DNA from 2 places in the Secundilactobacillus paracollinoides genome. Region 2 is predicted to be linked to the other one. Evidence: riboswitches for the same ligand, from Rfam matches in the RefSeq annotation. Region 2 holds a riboswitch; the other holds the start of a gene.
The links. Region 2 has a riboswitch for thiamine pyrophosphate ahead of thiM (hydroxyethylthiazole kinase). Riboswitches for the same ligand answer to the same signal wherever they lie in the genome.
Positions count from the first base shown of each region.

Region 1 (7,332 bases), 1.4 Mb from region 2:
AAGGCGGTTAGGGTTTGTGGGATAAGAATCAGGCTTTTTTCTACCTAGGGCTTTTGGCAATGGTTTTCTAGCTTATATGGCCTCAACTTCGTCAGCAAGGCTGAGGGATACTTGGGTAAGCAACTTTAGTCAAATAAGTTAGGCTCGTACTTTTCTAACTAACCGGCTATTAGCCTCGAGACTAAACGTGTTCAGCAAGGCAAGGGGCGGCCATGTAACGGGCTCTGGCAAAAATGCCAAGTTCAGGCATTTCTGATAGGATGCGGTTTGGCGACGTGCTTTCCTGCTATATTGCCTAAACGTGTTCAGCAAGGCACGGGGCTAACGTGTAACGAACACTGACCAAAAAGTCAGGCCCAGACTTTTCGGTCAGTGTTCGTTACACACCGCCCCTGGACCGCCTTGCTTCACACTCTCTGTCACCAAATCATCACCTTCACGTAATCTTCTAGTTATCTTCACGAGTTATCATTAAATTGTTGCTATAATGAAACCTAAAGAAAATAATAGATGAGGTGTTCCTATGACTTTTAAAAAGACAGTTCTCGCACTTGCTGCGACCGTTGCTTTGTTTGGTGTTTCTACTGTGAGTGCGCATGCTGCTACCATTCAAGCATTGCCGAATCAGACTGAGACTCAAGCAGCTCATGATGCTGTTAATGCTGCTTCTGATAGCGAGACGAGCAGCGCAACGTCAACCACAACCAACAGCGCCGCAACTAGTACCAGTGCCGATACAACCAGTACCTCGACCACTAGCACCAGTGCCACAAGCAGTACGACGAAGAAAGTTGTCGCCTTGGCCAAGCAGCTTGCAACTGAGAACATTCCCTATGTTTAGGGTGGCGAATCCTTAAAGGGGATGGATTGTTCAGGTCTGACAGATTACGTTTATCAGCACGCAGCCGGTATCACACTTGGCCACTATACCGTTACCCAAGAATCTAAGGTGACTAAGGAAGCTGTTTCGGATGCCCAACCTGGTGATCTGCTTTTCTGGGGTAGTCAAGGTGCCAGTTACCACGTTGCTCTCTACATCGGCAATAACCAATACGTTGCCGCACCAGAACCTGGCGAAGATGTGCAGATCCAAACGATTAGCAGTTACTTTATGCCTAGCTTTGCGGGTAAGGTCAACGCCTAAGTCTTTAAATAATTAAAAAAGGCTCAGTCAAGTGAAGACTTGCTGAGCCTTTTTGCTTTTCGCTCATGATGGTTTCATTAATGGCCGAATTAAATGAGAAATGGCATATAATACGAATAATTATAATGAATATAGAATTAAAGTTTGTGTTTGACGATTGTTAAACTGGTTAATTCAGTGTATGATTGCACTGTAAGAAAATTGTTTCAGACCACTTTCTTAGTTTGAAACAAAATGAAAACGAGACGCCACTTTGACACTGCATAAGGAGACTTGAGACACTGATGTTAATCGATGGTAAAGGGTTATCTAAGCAAATGGATGCGGCCATTATTGAAAAAGTGAATACGTTAAAAACAGCTGGTATCGAACCGAAACTCGCCGTGATTCTGGTCGGTCACGATCCAGCAAGTCAGATTTATGTTCGTAATAAGCATCGTAAAGCCAAACTGGTTGGGATTACCTCAATTGATAAGCGGATGCCTGAAACGACAACTCAGGATGAACTACTTGCGGTGATTCACGAGTACAACCGTGACGCCAGTATTCATGGGATATTAGTCCAATTGCCGTTACCCCAACAGATCGATGAATCGGCAATTATTCAAGCAATTTTACCGAGTAAGGATGTTGATGGGTTCAGCCCAGTGAACTTGGGCCGGTTATTTGAAGATAGTGCTGAAGCCTATCCAGTGCCGTGCACACCGCGCGGCATCATGACAATGTTGGACACTTACCACGTGCCGTTAGAAGGGGCACATGCTGTTATGGTCGGGAGCTCTAACATTGTTGGCAGGCCGCTTGGCGCCATGCTGCTCAATCGCAATGCCACGGTCAGTTATACCCATAAGTTTACCCAGGATCTCAGCGGTATTACCCGGACGGCTGATATTTTGGTCGTCGCAACCGGGGTGGCACACCTCATCAAGGGGCAAGATATTAAGCCTGGTGCCACAGTGATCGATGTTGGTATGGATCGCGATGAAAACGGAAAACTTGTTGGTGACGTGGATTTTGATGAAGCGGTTCAAGTTGCTGGAAAGATTACGCCTGTGCCGGGTGGGGTCGGCCCAATGACCATTACGACGCTGATGCAGCAAACCTTAGAGTTAGCAGAAGGTAAATTTAGTAAGACGCGCGAACGACAACACGTGTAAGACAATCATAGTCGTAACTTGCAAGAGGCCTTAAAGTTGTTGCTTTTGGGCCTCTTTTTTTGTGCCGTTTGCCAGTTGACATAGGACACCCGTCACATTTAATAAAATTGTGGTATATCAGTAATGGAAACCCTTACATTTTAATGAAATCTAGTCCTTGAAACCGTTATTTTCCACCCAACTAATGCTATAATTAAGGAGAGATGAAGACAAAGGAGGGTGGGTAAGACCAATACTTGGTTATTACCGCGATTATGAAACCTATTTTGAAATTGATGGTACCACTCGCACTTAGTGTGCTCCTCGTTGGCTGCGGCAATTCCAGTCAATCAGGGTCATCAAAAAAGGCTGAAACGCAAACGAGTCAGTCCACTAAGAAGTCAGACAAGACAACGACTTCGGCTGCGGATAAGGCGTCGTCCAGTTCGAATGCGTCAACCAGTGCTTCTTCCGATAGTAACAGTGACGCGAACTACCGGGTGGAATCCTCGTCTACCACAAACGCAGCAAGCACGAGTTCTGCTGATACAAGTTCTGACGTAACCACCAGCCAATCGGCCGACCAAACCAGTTCTGCAACACAAACGCATACGGTTTACCAGAGTACACTTACGGAACGGATCTATCGCTTATTAAGCGGTGCATACGCCCGTCAGGATCTGATCATGCAGATCAGTCAGTCCAGTCCTAACATCTATACCGTTCAGGTGCGTGAAAACCATCAGTCACCGAACATGCGGGCGAAGTACGTTGATCCAAGTACAAGCCCAACGGTTGCTTGGTTTAAAACAAATTCTACTGGGCAATTACTACGCTCCGATGACGGCGGTGCTACCTACTACGTTGTTGGTACGGCTTACTAATGTTAAAAATAAAGATAACACCTCATGCAAGAATCCAGCTGGACCCTTGCATGAGGTGTTATTTTCGTCTCGGTGTTGACCGGGTTGATCTAAGCTTAGGTCTACCATGATTGATGCCGATGGCGAACGGTGTCGCGCAGCTTGAACATGGATAGAATAAAAGCGTAGAAGGCGACAAAAGCGATGATGGCCCACAACCAATTCAGATGGGTTTGAATGAGAACAAAATAGCCAACCCCAAGCGAACTAATGGTGGTCAACACCAGTGAAAGTGTAAGTGAGTCGAGTCCGAAAAACGCGTGACCCACAGTAACGGCAATGGCGCCAGTGAAAACAATTTCAGCAGATTCGAGACTGCCAACATGGTAGAAAAGGGCACCAACTTCAAGGATGACACCGATAACGATCACGATAACACCAAATAACGTTGTAAACTTGAGTGAACTTTGTTTCATATCCATCACCTTCTTTTGTCATCATTATATAACTTTTTTGAAAACTGGGTTAGAAAATAATGAGATTACGGTAAATGAACGGCAAACAGCCCAACTTGAAGCACCAGTAGTGGCACAATGACGAGCACCCAATCCCACCATTTAATTGTGATAACAGTGAGGTGGGTTCTGGCCGCATCCTCGACAAAACCGTGGGATGTCATGGCATCAGCGAGGTTTTCAGACCAGTTCAGTGAGGCCAGGATGGCCTTGAAATATAACTGCGGCGACCAGAAATGTAAGACCTGGCCACGCATTTGCCCAGCGGCACGAATCGTTGCAACCTCACTGACGATTTTCGGCATGAGATTGAAAGCACCGAGAAAACCATAGGCAAATTTGCTGGGAACGTGCACGTTTTGTTCCAATGACATCACCAACGTTTGAATAGGGGTCGTTAACGTAGCAGCGGACCCTACAAAGACGTAGGCGTAGATCCGGGTGAACAAAACGGTGGCGAAGTGCACATTGTTGTCGCCACGGCCCTGCATCAACATGGCAACAGCCAGTGCCGTTGCCGGAATCAGTGGTACGAGCAGCAACAGGCCAACTCGTTTTAATGGGGTCCGGTGCCACAAAATGACAAGCAGCCCCAACACCGCCAGCACGACGTTGATCACCCACACGCTGGTGAATGAAATTTCAAGTGCAATCAACACCGCCAGCGCAAATTTAAATGTTGGGTTCATGACAGGGCCTCCTCGTAAGTGAGCTGCTGATCGCGCAATTGAACGTGATAGTCGATCAGGTCTGCAATGCCGTACAGCTGATGGCTAACGATAATGTAGGTCTGATGGCAGTCGTGCGCAACCTGTTTCATCAGCACGATGACCTGTTGCATCGACCTGAAGTCCAATCCCGTAAACGGTTCATCGAATAACAAAATTGGCGTGCCCATCATCAGCATTTCAAGAATTTGCAGCTTCTTTTTCTGACCACCGCTCAGAGAATAGACGACGTGCTCAGCCATACCATCTAGCCGTAACTGGCGCAACATGGCTGGCAAGCGGTCTTTAAAGTACGCAGCTTGTTGACTGTTCTTCGTCGACAGTGCAAGCTCCTCTGCCATGGTGACGTTTAAAAATTGCTCTTCGGCGTCTTGAAACACGATGCCGAGATGGTGATAGAATTTGCGTTTCGCCCACTTATGAACTTCTTGATTTTTGACTTGAATGGAACCAGCGTACGGATGAAGCTTTGCCATCGCGTCAAGCAGTGTTGATTTACCGACGCCATTGGGGCCAGTCAGTAATGTAATCCGATTTTGATAGAACGTAAACTGATCCTGGTCAAGCAGCGTTCGGGTGCCGGCCGTTAATTTAAGGCCACTGAGTTGAATTGCTGGGTCTTCCGTTTGGGTTGGCAGTGCGAATGTTACCTGGTCGGTCTTACTCCGGCTGAAGTCCGCCAATCGCTGGTCTTTTTCAGCATCTGAAAGGCGTGTCAACGCGGTGCCGTCAGCATTCATCACGATCAGTTGGTCAATGTAGCGACCGTAATCTTCCAAATCGTGGTCGGCTAAAATTATCGTTTTATGCTGTTCACGTTGCAACTGAGAGAGTTTACCCAGCAACAGTTGGCGGGCCTCAGGGTCCACGCTGGCAAATGGTTCGTCGAGGAGAATCGTATCAGAATCCATTGCAACGATGACGGCAAGGGCCACCTTTTGTTTTTCACCGCCCGATAACGTGCTGAGCACGCGGTCGCGTAACGCTGTGATTTCAAGAAAATCCAGTGCCTTGTCGATGCGCGGCGGAATATCTGATGGGGCTAATTGTTGGTTTTCTAACGCAAAAATCAGTTCGTTTTCCACGGTATCCATTGCGAATTGCTGATTGGGATTTTGAAACATCATGGCCACCAATTGACTACGCTTCGTCGGCGTAATTGCTGACAATGGCTGGTCATTCAGCGTCAGCGTCCCGTGAGTTACTTTGCCGGAAAAGGCTGGGTACAACCCGGCAATGAGTTTCAAAAGGGTTGATTTACCAGACCCTGATGGCCCAGTGAGCAGGGTAAACGCGCCGTTCTTAAACGTCATCGAGAGATCGGTCAGCGTGGCCTTGGGTGTTTCATCCTCAGCAGTATATGCAAATGATAGGTGGTTAACAGACACGGTAGCCATTATAAAACCTCAATTCTAGCGAGTTTGTGTTTGCAACAGATGCGTACGGTCTAGCAGGTTGGTGATGGCTTTTGATAATAATCCGCCAAAGACCCACATTGAGATCAGCCGGATAATGAACAGCGCAATCAGTAAGCCGAAGTGGTAGCTGGCGTAACCGTTTCGTGCCATGTCCCAAGCAAAGGTGATGATCGTTGTCGTCAGCACACTCATGTTAAGACCTAACCAGTTGAAGTTCTTGTAGCCGGTAAAGGTAAACCCAAGTTCGGATGCAATCCCTTGGACAACGCCAGAGATCATCGTGCTAGCGCCCCATTGGCCGCCGAGAAACATCTCAACAACGGACCCTAAGAATTCACCAAGAAAGGCGGCACCGATTCGCTTGAAGATGATGCCGGCCAGGGGACCAGCCATGCACCAGACGCCCATGAGAATGTCGTTTGCAGCCGGTCCAAGGCCAACTGGCGTTAAAGCAACGGTCAAAATGTTATAGAGCGGACCGATCACCCAAAAAATAACACCGCAGAAGATCGCAATTAAAGCTAATAAGATAATGTCGCGTAAATGCCAAGCATTTGAACGTTTCATGATGATACCTCCTAAAATTTTTGGTACTAAACGAGATCTGACTGCAAAAAAAGGGCGCCTTCAGTTATCCTGAAAACGTCCTTTTGGCTTTTTATGATTTCAAAAATTGCACAGTTCATTCATTATTCTCCCTACGCTGGTACTGACCAGATCAGGTTCAATGGGTGTATCTCAGCCAAAAGGCACCCCAGATAACGTTTAGTTTAGCACCATTTTACACGGAAACGATTTCAAATGCAATCAACGACCCTAACCTTCATTAACTTGACCAAGTCTGCGAAGGCTTGGAATCGTCAACATGGTGATGAAGCTGATGACGTAGAGAACGGCCAGGAAGCCCATGACGACAGTCAGCGAGTAGCGGTCCATCAGGAAGCCAATGACGACGGATGAAAAACCACCGATTGCTCGACCAACATTGACGATCACGTTGTTAGCAGTTGACCGGATCTCCGTTGGATAAAGCCGGCTAATGACGGCACCATAACCGCCAAACATCCCGTTTGAAAAGAAGCCGAGAATTGCACCGGCAAACAGCAGGGTGAGTTCGTTAAACGCCAGCGTGATACCGAAGACAGAAACGGCTGAACATAACAGAAAGATGCCGAATGCACGCCGCGGTCCGAAGTAATCCAGAATAGAGCCAAACGTCAGCATCCCAATACTCATCCCGACAATTGTGGCAATCATCCAGAGGGAGGAGCCAGAAACGCTGAGACCGAGTTTTTGTTGCATGATAGAGGGCAACCAGTTCATCAGGCCAAAGTAGCCGGCAATTTGTACGATAACCATGACCATTAATGCAACGGATTGATAAGCGAGTTGCGGTGTCTTAAAAAGGGCGCTGATCCGAACCCGTTTCCGCGGATCTTTAACGGCGTTTTTAGCAGCAATAAACTCATCAGATTCGTGTAAGTGACGCCGAATAAAGTAGGTCAGCACCACTGGAATCAGCCCGAAC
Region 1 covers NZ_CP014912.1:1,944,538-1,951,869, forward strand. The annotation lists partial or broken gene AYR61_RS15535 (C40 family peptidase) at 743-1,144, shown strand; gene AYR61_RS08255 (bifunctional 5,10-methylenetetrahydrofolate dehydrogenase/5,10-methenyltetrahydrofolate cyclohydrolase) at 1,429-2,301, shown strand; gene AYR61_RS08260 (hypothetical protein) at 2,556-3,164, shown strand; gene AYR61_RS08265 (hypothetical protein) at 3,266-3,619, opposite strand; gene AYR61_RS08270 (energy-coupling factor transporter transmembrane component T family protein) at 3,685-4,347, opposite strand; gene AYR61_RS08275 (ABC transporter ATP-binding protein) at 4,344-5,783, opposite strand; gene AYR61_RS08280 (ECF transporter S component) at 5,799-6,371, opposite strand; TPP riboswitch at 6,482-6,571, opposite strand; gene AYR61_RS08285 (MFS transporter) at 6,621-7,332, opposite strand, start outside.
Region 1: another riboswitch for thiamine pyrophosphate. It lies ahead of AYR61_RS08280 (ECF transporter S component); the one in region 2 lies ahead of thiM (hydroxyethylthiazole kinase).

Region 2 (7,332 bases):
GTCAGCAACCTCAGTGTAGTTCACACCGTTGGCAGCTTTTCCAGTTTGAGATTGTGTGTTGTAATGCGTATCAATAACTGCCGCAATCGAATTGCCAACACCACCGATACCGAATGCATTGCCATCGCCACCTAAACCAAGTTGGTCCTGGGTGGCTCCTGAAATCACAATTCCTGCCCCATCACCAAGTTGCCAACCACTAAATCCAACACCCCAGTCCGAATCATTATCGGCATTCGTATCTGTGGCATCCGCTGTAGCGTCATCGTCCTTACTGAATTTAAAGGACCCACTCATCTCCCAATCATGAGTCATATCAACATCGTTATTGAAGATGATGTTCCCGGCCTTATTTTTAACAGTATCCTGGGTTAACGTAAAACTACCGTCTGTTTCATCCGCGGTAGTCGTTGGCGATTTACTGGTTGACGTTTTCCCATCATTTTTAATGGCCGATTCTCCCGGAGTAAAGTACTCCGAAGACGATTGCGAATCCGTTGCTGTAATTGGCCGTGTTGCATCAACCGGCGTGGTACTCGTTTCACTACCATCACCTTTTAACGTGTCATTCTCGTTAGTAGTGGATACTGAGTTTGGTTCGGCAGGTGTATCCGTTGTTGTGGTGCCATCAATCTGTGGCGCTGGCTGATCAACTGGTGCCTCCTGTGATGTAACGTCACTGGTTGAATCAGTTGATCCAGTCGCCGGCTCAGACGGTGTCGCTTGCTGATCCATTGGAACATCAGTAACCGTTGTGTCGGCGTATGCCGTACCAGCCATCCCTAAACTAAGGCCGATACCAACCGCAACCGTAACGACCATGACCCCTAAGACCCATTTGCTGACCAGCCACTTTGTCTTTGACTTATACAATTTGAACCGTGCGTTATCGTTTAAAACTTTTGTTTGTTGCTGTTGATTATGTCGACTAAATTTCATAAATGCCATCTCCCCGAAAATGGTGCTTACTCGTTAGTTAACGAGTAATACAGTGAACCCCATTAAATATTTACTGAGTTAAAGATAGCACATTTTTGAATTTAGCGAACGCTGTACGTAACATTTGTAATACATATGTAATTTTTATGTAATATTAAATTCACTTATACATTTAATAAATACAATCACTAAAAATAAGTAAGACACCACGCCTGTTAAATGGGGATTCAGGGCGTATTCTGATAAGCAGTATTGTCCAACCGCTTTCATGATAAGTCACGATTAGCAACACATTGTGGTTTTTGTCGTGCATTATTTGAGGCTATTTTTGTTGTCTTAGATCGTCATACAGTTTCATTAAGCTTATTTTATTTTAATTAAATTCTTAAAGATACATCTTGGGAAATGCTGGGTGAAATTGGTGGGTTGAAATATTACAAAAATTTTGGGAGCGGCGTCTTTTAGAGACTAAAAACACGACTGGTTATTTCGAGAAGTCGAAATTACTCGTCGTGTTTTTTTGCGTTTTATTGTTTTGCTTTCTTAGCTTCTGTGCCGAAACGCGTTCCAGGAGGCAAGAGGTTGCACCTAAGCGACTTCAGGCACAAATTCCAGAACCGTGAATTTCTGCCTGAAGTCGCTTAGGCTCCACCTCTTAACCGCCTCCTTCCACGCTCTAGGCCTCTTTCATCGCCTTCACAACCCCGCCAATATCCGAACTGCCCGCAATCATCGAAATAACTGACGACCCTGCCGCACCCGTTTGGATCACGGCTGGCAACTGATCAACCGTAATGCCGCCGATGCCGACCACTGGCCGCGTTGCCAGCTCAACCAGATGCTGCAATCCTGCTAACCCAATGACTGGGTCAGCATCCGCCTTTGATCCCGTTGGGAAGACCGGACCGCTGCCGTAATAGGCGATGCCCTCAATGGCATTTGCTGCCTTAATCTCAGTCTCGTTTGAACATGAAAGGCCAATGAACGCCTGGTCTCCCATCTCAGCGATGACCGACTGCACACCTTCATCCGACTGGCCAACATGGATGCCATCAGCGTGAACGCGTTTCGCCAGGTCAACGTCATCATCCACAATAAATGGGACGTACGCCAAGTGACACAAGTCTTTCAACCGTTTTGCGACCGTTAATCGCGTTTCCGGTGTCAGCGTTGAACCGGCGCCTTTATCCCGAAACTGATAGGCTGTAATGCCTGCTCGCAATGCGGTCTGCACCGTCTCGACCAGATCTTGATCCGGTCTCAGGTCTTGGGTGCCACAGATGAAGTAAGCCTTTAACATTGATGGTTCAAAACTAATCATTAGCGTGCGCCTCCCCATATGCCCAGTGGTTCAGCGGGCCATGACCATGACCAACTTGAATCGTGTTACGAATAGCTGCTTCAACATAATCCTTAGCAATTCGAATCGCCGTTTCAATGCTATTCCCCTTCGCAATTTCAGCGGTCATGGCACTCGATAACGTATCGCCGGTCCCGTGGGTGCGCACTGTATCGACACGCGGTGCTGACAGCCAGAAATCCTTGCCAGATTCCAGCAGCACGTAATCGCGAACCGTGTCGGTGTTGCCGTGGCCACCCTTGATAATGATGTTTTTAGTGCCGGCAGCCTGCAACTGTTGGGCAGCTTCACGCATGGCGGCATCGCTCTTGATGCTCAAGCCAGTCAGGCGCTCGGCTTCAGGCAGGTTGGGGGTGACGATCGTTGCCAGCGGGAGCAGATCGCGTCGTCGGCCAGCAGCGCTGCCCCACCCTTCGCAATCATGACCGGGTCCACCACAACTGGGCCAAAATCATATTTTTTCAGATTATCCACAACGATGTCCACATGCTCGGCATCCGCCAACATGCCCGTCTTGCAGGCTTTGATTGCTAAATCATCCGCCAGTGAAGCGAACTGTTCATCAATAATTTTCTTTGGCAGCGCCATAAAATCCTGGACGCCCAGCGTATTTTGCGCCGTTACGGCAACGATGACCGCCGAGCTAAACACGTGGCGCTCCTGCATGGTCTTCAGATCAGCCATCACACCGGCACCGCCACCGGAATCAGTCCCCGCAATCGTTAGGGTCTGGGGAAACGAATTAACCTCTTCACTCACTATTGTTCACGCCTTTCAGTCAAACTTCGCAATTTTTTCAATATCCGCAACAGAAACCAGATGGAGCGCATCCATCAGCTGGGCCGCAAAGGTGCCGGGACGTTCTTCGCCCAATTGGTTGGCAACGATCTCCCCCGTGGCAGCAAACACAAGGCAAGCCGTCTGCGCTGCTTCAAAGTAATCGCCATCACTTACGGCACAAAAGGCGCCCACGATACTGCTCAACATGTCACCAGATCCAACGTGGAGCTGGAACAGTGGTGTCCCATTTTGCACGCGAACCACGCGCTCACCATCCGTGATGTAGTCCGTTTCGCCACTTAAAATGACGACAGCGTGCTGTTTCTTAGCGCATGTCTTCGCAATTTCTGCCAAATCAGCATTGCCAGATCCAGCATCGATGCCCTTAGCGTCCCATGCAACTTCCGCCAGCGCCGCAATTTCACCGGCGTTACCGCGGATCACGTCCACCTGGAACTGGCGCATCAAATCAGCGGCTACTTGTTTCCGGTAACTAATTGCACCAACAGCAACTGGATCCAGCACAAGCGGCCGGTGTTGCGCATTGGCGGCCTGGCCCATGGCTAAAATATGGTCGACCTGAGGCTTTGAAAACGCGCCAAGATTCAGTGCAACTGCTGAACTAATCCCCACCATCTCGTCGGTTTCAGCAATCTCTTCGGACATGATCGGTGACGCCCCAATAGCATTGATGCCGTTGGCCACATCCTGCACCGTCACAAAGTTCGAAATGTTTAACACCACTGGGTTCTTTTCTCGAATCTCATCCAATAAACTAATTTTCATGTTGCTAACCTCCGCTACGTGTCTAATACACGTGAATTATGGTTTAAAACAACGTTGTGCGCAAAAAAGAGCCGAACAAGAACGTCTCTTGTTCGACCCACTTCCGGTTACCCGGTCATCGATGAACACGTTCCTACGCAAGCATTACCTTACAGGTTCAAAGGGATAGACGTTACCGCCATCTCAGCCCCGTTACGGGACACCCCTCGTGTTGTTTGTCTTAATCATACCTGTAACCGTTTTACTCGTCAACTTCTGAAGCGTCGTCGAAATCTGGGTTATCAGGGTCTGTCTTATTGTTTTGATACTTCAATGCCAACTTGCCGCTTTGTCGCAGCAGAAAGTCCATGGCACTGTCCGGCAACACCCGCCGTGCAAACGCACCAACCGGCGCACCGCCGCCAACCGCATAGCGGGCACGTGGTCGTCTCACAGTCGCCGCAAAAGTAACCTTGCGCGCAATCACTGACGGCTCAGACCCAAACTCGCTGATGGTCTTTAAAAAAGCACCCGCTTCTGCGGACAACTCTTGGTAAGGGCCATCGCCAGCGACGTCAGCCAACTGTTCGGCTGAAATCTTAGCCCAGTCTGACTTAATGTCACCCGGTTCGATCACGATGACCTTGATACCAAAGTCTGCCAGTTCAAGCCGCATTGCGTCACTGATGCCTTCAATCGCAAACTTTGACCCGACATACCAGCCACCCAATGGATTGGCAATCTTGCCGTCCAGGGAACTAATATTGATGATCCGCCCATCCTGCTGCTGACGCATGATTGGCAGAACTGCCTTACTCATTTCAGTCACACCAAACACGTTGACATCAAACTGTTGATGCGCCTTTTCCAGCGGTACCTCTTCGATGGCACCAAACACCCCGTAACCGGCATTATTGACCAACACATCAAGCCGACCCTCGTCCGCCGCAATTTGTTTGACAACGGTCTGAATATTATCGGTATCTGTGACGTCCAAATAAGTGGTGTGAATGCCGAGCGCTTCAAGGCCGCCCATTTGGTACACGCGCCGAGCGCCCGCATAGACCGTGAAACCGTGGCGGTACAGATGCTTCGCGATCGAAAACCCAATCCCTGATGAGGCGCCGGTTACCAGCGCAACTGGTCGTTTACTTGTCATGATTAAACCCTCCAGGCTGCGCGACAACTCAGTGGTGCCACGCAATTATTCTATTTTTGTAAGTGGTTACATGTATTATAACGCATTTAGGTGGTCGGCCAAGATTTCATGATGTATTCTACAGATTTCTGATGAAAATAGCATTCAATTCCCGCTCCGTTCCGCCGGTCGGCCCTGCAGGCTGAGGTGGGGTCGCTCTGGAGAGCTAGTGAATGTCTTTTCAGAAATTCAAGGATCTCCAACGTCTCCCGTATTAGTAACCGACCCAAGTACAGTCGCCAACTAATACCGACACCACAGCCTGCAATGCCGACCGGCACCACTTCGCTAAAATCCTGATCGAATTAACATTAACCGGAAAGCATTCACAGGAACATCATGAAACAAGTTAGTGAAACACAACTCTGAGCTAACACCGTAAAAAGCATTGCTGTCAGAAAATTTATTAGCGGTCGAGGGCGGATTCTCCTCGGACATGGGTTAACGCCCACTGAGATGCTAAACTAGCCGTGAAAGCTTGCTCACAATCAGTGGAATGGAGCAATTTGGCAGGCCGTCGTGGTGTCGACATCAGTTAGCGACCGTTCTTGGGTCGGTTACTGATGTGCGAGACGACTGAGATCCACTCGAGAGCTGCGCAGCAGAAATCGAGTTAGCTCAGTCGCGAGCCACGACGACGGCCTGCCAAATTGCGAAATGCAACGAAATCACCAAGCAATCTCAACCCATAGAAAAAAGCCGCAACAGTCTCACAGGGCTGCCGCGGCTTTTCAGTTGTGTGCATGGTTTAAATGAATCTAAAAATAGAACTCACTGTTTAGTGATGGCAAACGTTTAGATTAAAAACGCGCTGTATCTGGATCTTGAGCATAACCAGCCACACCTTTGAAAGCTTCATCTAGCTGAGTCATATCGGTATGTGCTAGATTGAAGTCGAAAATTTCGGTGTTGGCTTGAATGTACTGCGTGTGTACAGACTTCGGCAATGGTAAGAAACCATGCTGGAGTTGCCATCTCAAGATCAATTGAGGAACGGACTTGCCATATTTTTCAGCAATCGCGGTAATACCTTTGTTCTTGACCAGCTTCCCTGTCCCAAATGGGCTGTAGGCTTCAGTCAAAATATGATGGGCATCGTTGTACGCCACCACTTCTGGTTCGAGATCGGACGGATTGATGAACAGTTGGTTCACCATTGGGGTTACCTTAGCAGTCTTTAATAGGGCATCCAGATGTTTGGGCCGGAAGTTTGAGACACCGATTGCTTTTGTCTTGCCAGCATCGTATGCTTCCTCCATTGCCCGCCAAGAACCGGCGTTCATTTCTTCCCAGTTATCCCGGAAAGCAACTGGGTTTGCCCAGTGAATCAGGTACAAGTTGACGTAATCTAAGCCAAGCTTTGCTAGAGACGTTTCTAGGGCTTTCTTAGTTGCATCATAACCATGATCCGCATTCCACAGCTTGGTCGTTACGAAGAGTTCGTCACGGTCAACGCCAGAATCTTTAATGGCCTTGCCAACACTGTCTTCGTTACCATACGCTGCGGCGGTATCGATATGACGATACCCAGCTTTCAGGGCATCCAGAACTGCGTGATAGGCTTCATCGCCATCCGCTGACTGCCAGGTACCAAATCCAATCACTGGAATCTTGGTCCCGTTTGCTAACTGGTACGTATCCGTTAATGACATTGGGGTTCCTCCTTGTTTCAACGCAATTATCACACCTATACCAGTGTAGCAAGAGTCGCCCTCAAAGCCAATTATTTTGCCTTACGCCATTTCTGGTGCAACGGTCAACCAATCATATTGGAGAAGCTGATGCGTGCCCTTAGTGACTGGCACCCAGATTTTTGCTCGCGCAATATCCTTCAACGATTGCCAGAAGGAGCGATCCTTCTTGTTTGTTTCAGCTGTTGAAATTGTGATCAGTTGGTTCGATTCGGTTTTAGCCGTCAGTTCCTTGTCCGAAACTGAGACAAGCTGAACGGCGATCGTTTCCATATGATTATCAATGATTATCATTGTTGTCAAGTAGCATAGTGATCCTTCCTTCCAAGTTGTACATTGCGTTACTTGATTACAAAATCTATTGTACAGAAGAATTGTCGTTTTTTTGTTGTGTTTCTGTGTTGTTTTTGTGAAGGATGTGTAAAGGTTTTGTTAAGGTATTAGAATTCACTAAAAATCTCGTTATTTTACTAAAGTTTTTTCATTTTTCAGTTTGGTTTTTCATTTAAAAGCGTATACTAGTAGGTGATTAAGCGTTTTCACATAAGGAGGATTTTTTCATGCAGATTTCATCCGAAGTATTTGGCCAAAAAGACGGC
Region 2 covers NZ_CP014912.1:549,471-556,802, forward strand. The annotation lists gene AYR61_RS02185 (lectin-like domain-containing protein) at 1-939, opposite strand, end outside; gene thiE (thiamine phosphate synthase) at 1,616-2,260, opposite strand; partial or broken gene thiD (bifunctional hydroxymethylpyrimidine kinase/phosphomethylpyrimidine kinase) at 2,253-3,058, opposite strand; gene thiM (hydroxyethylthiazole kinase) at 3,074-3,865, opposite strand; TPP riboswitch at 3,979-4,082, opposite strand; gene AYR61_RS02205 (oxidoreductase) at 4,107-5,003, opposite strand; gene AYR61_RS02210 (aldo/keto reductase) at 5,843-6,694, opposite strand; gene AYR61_RS02215 (hypothetical protein) at 6,776-7,036, opposite strand; gene AYR61_RS02220 (aldose epimerase family protein) at 7,294-7,332, shown strand, end outside.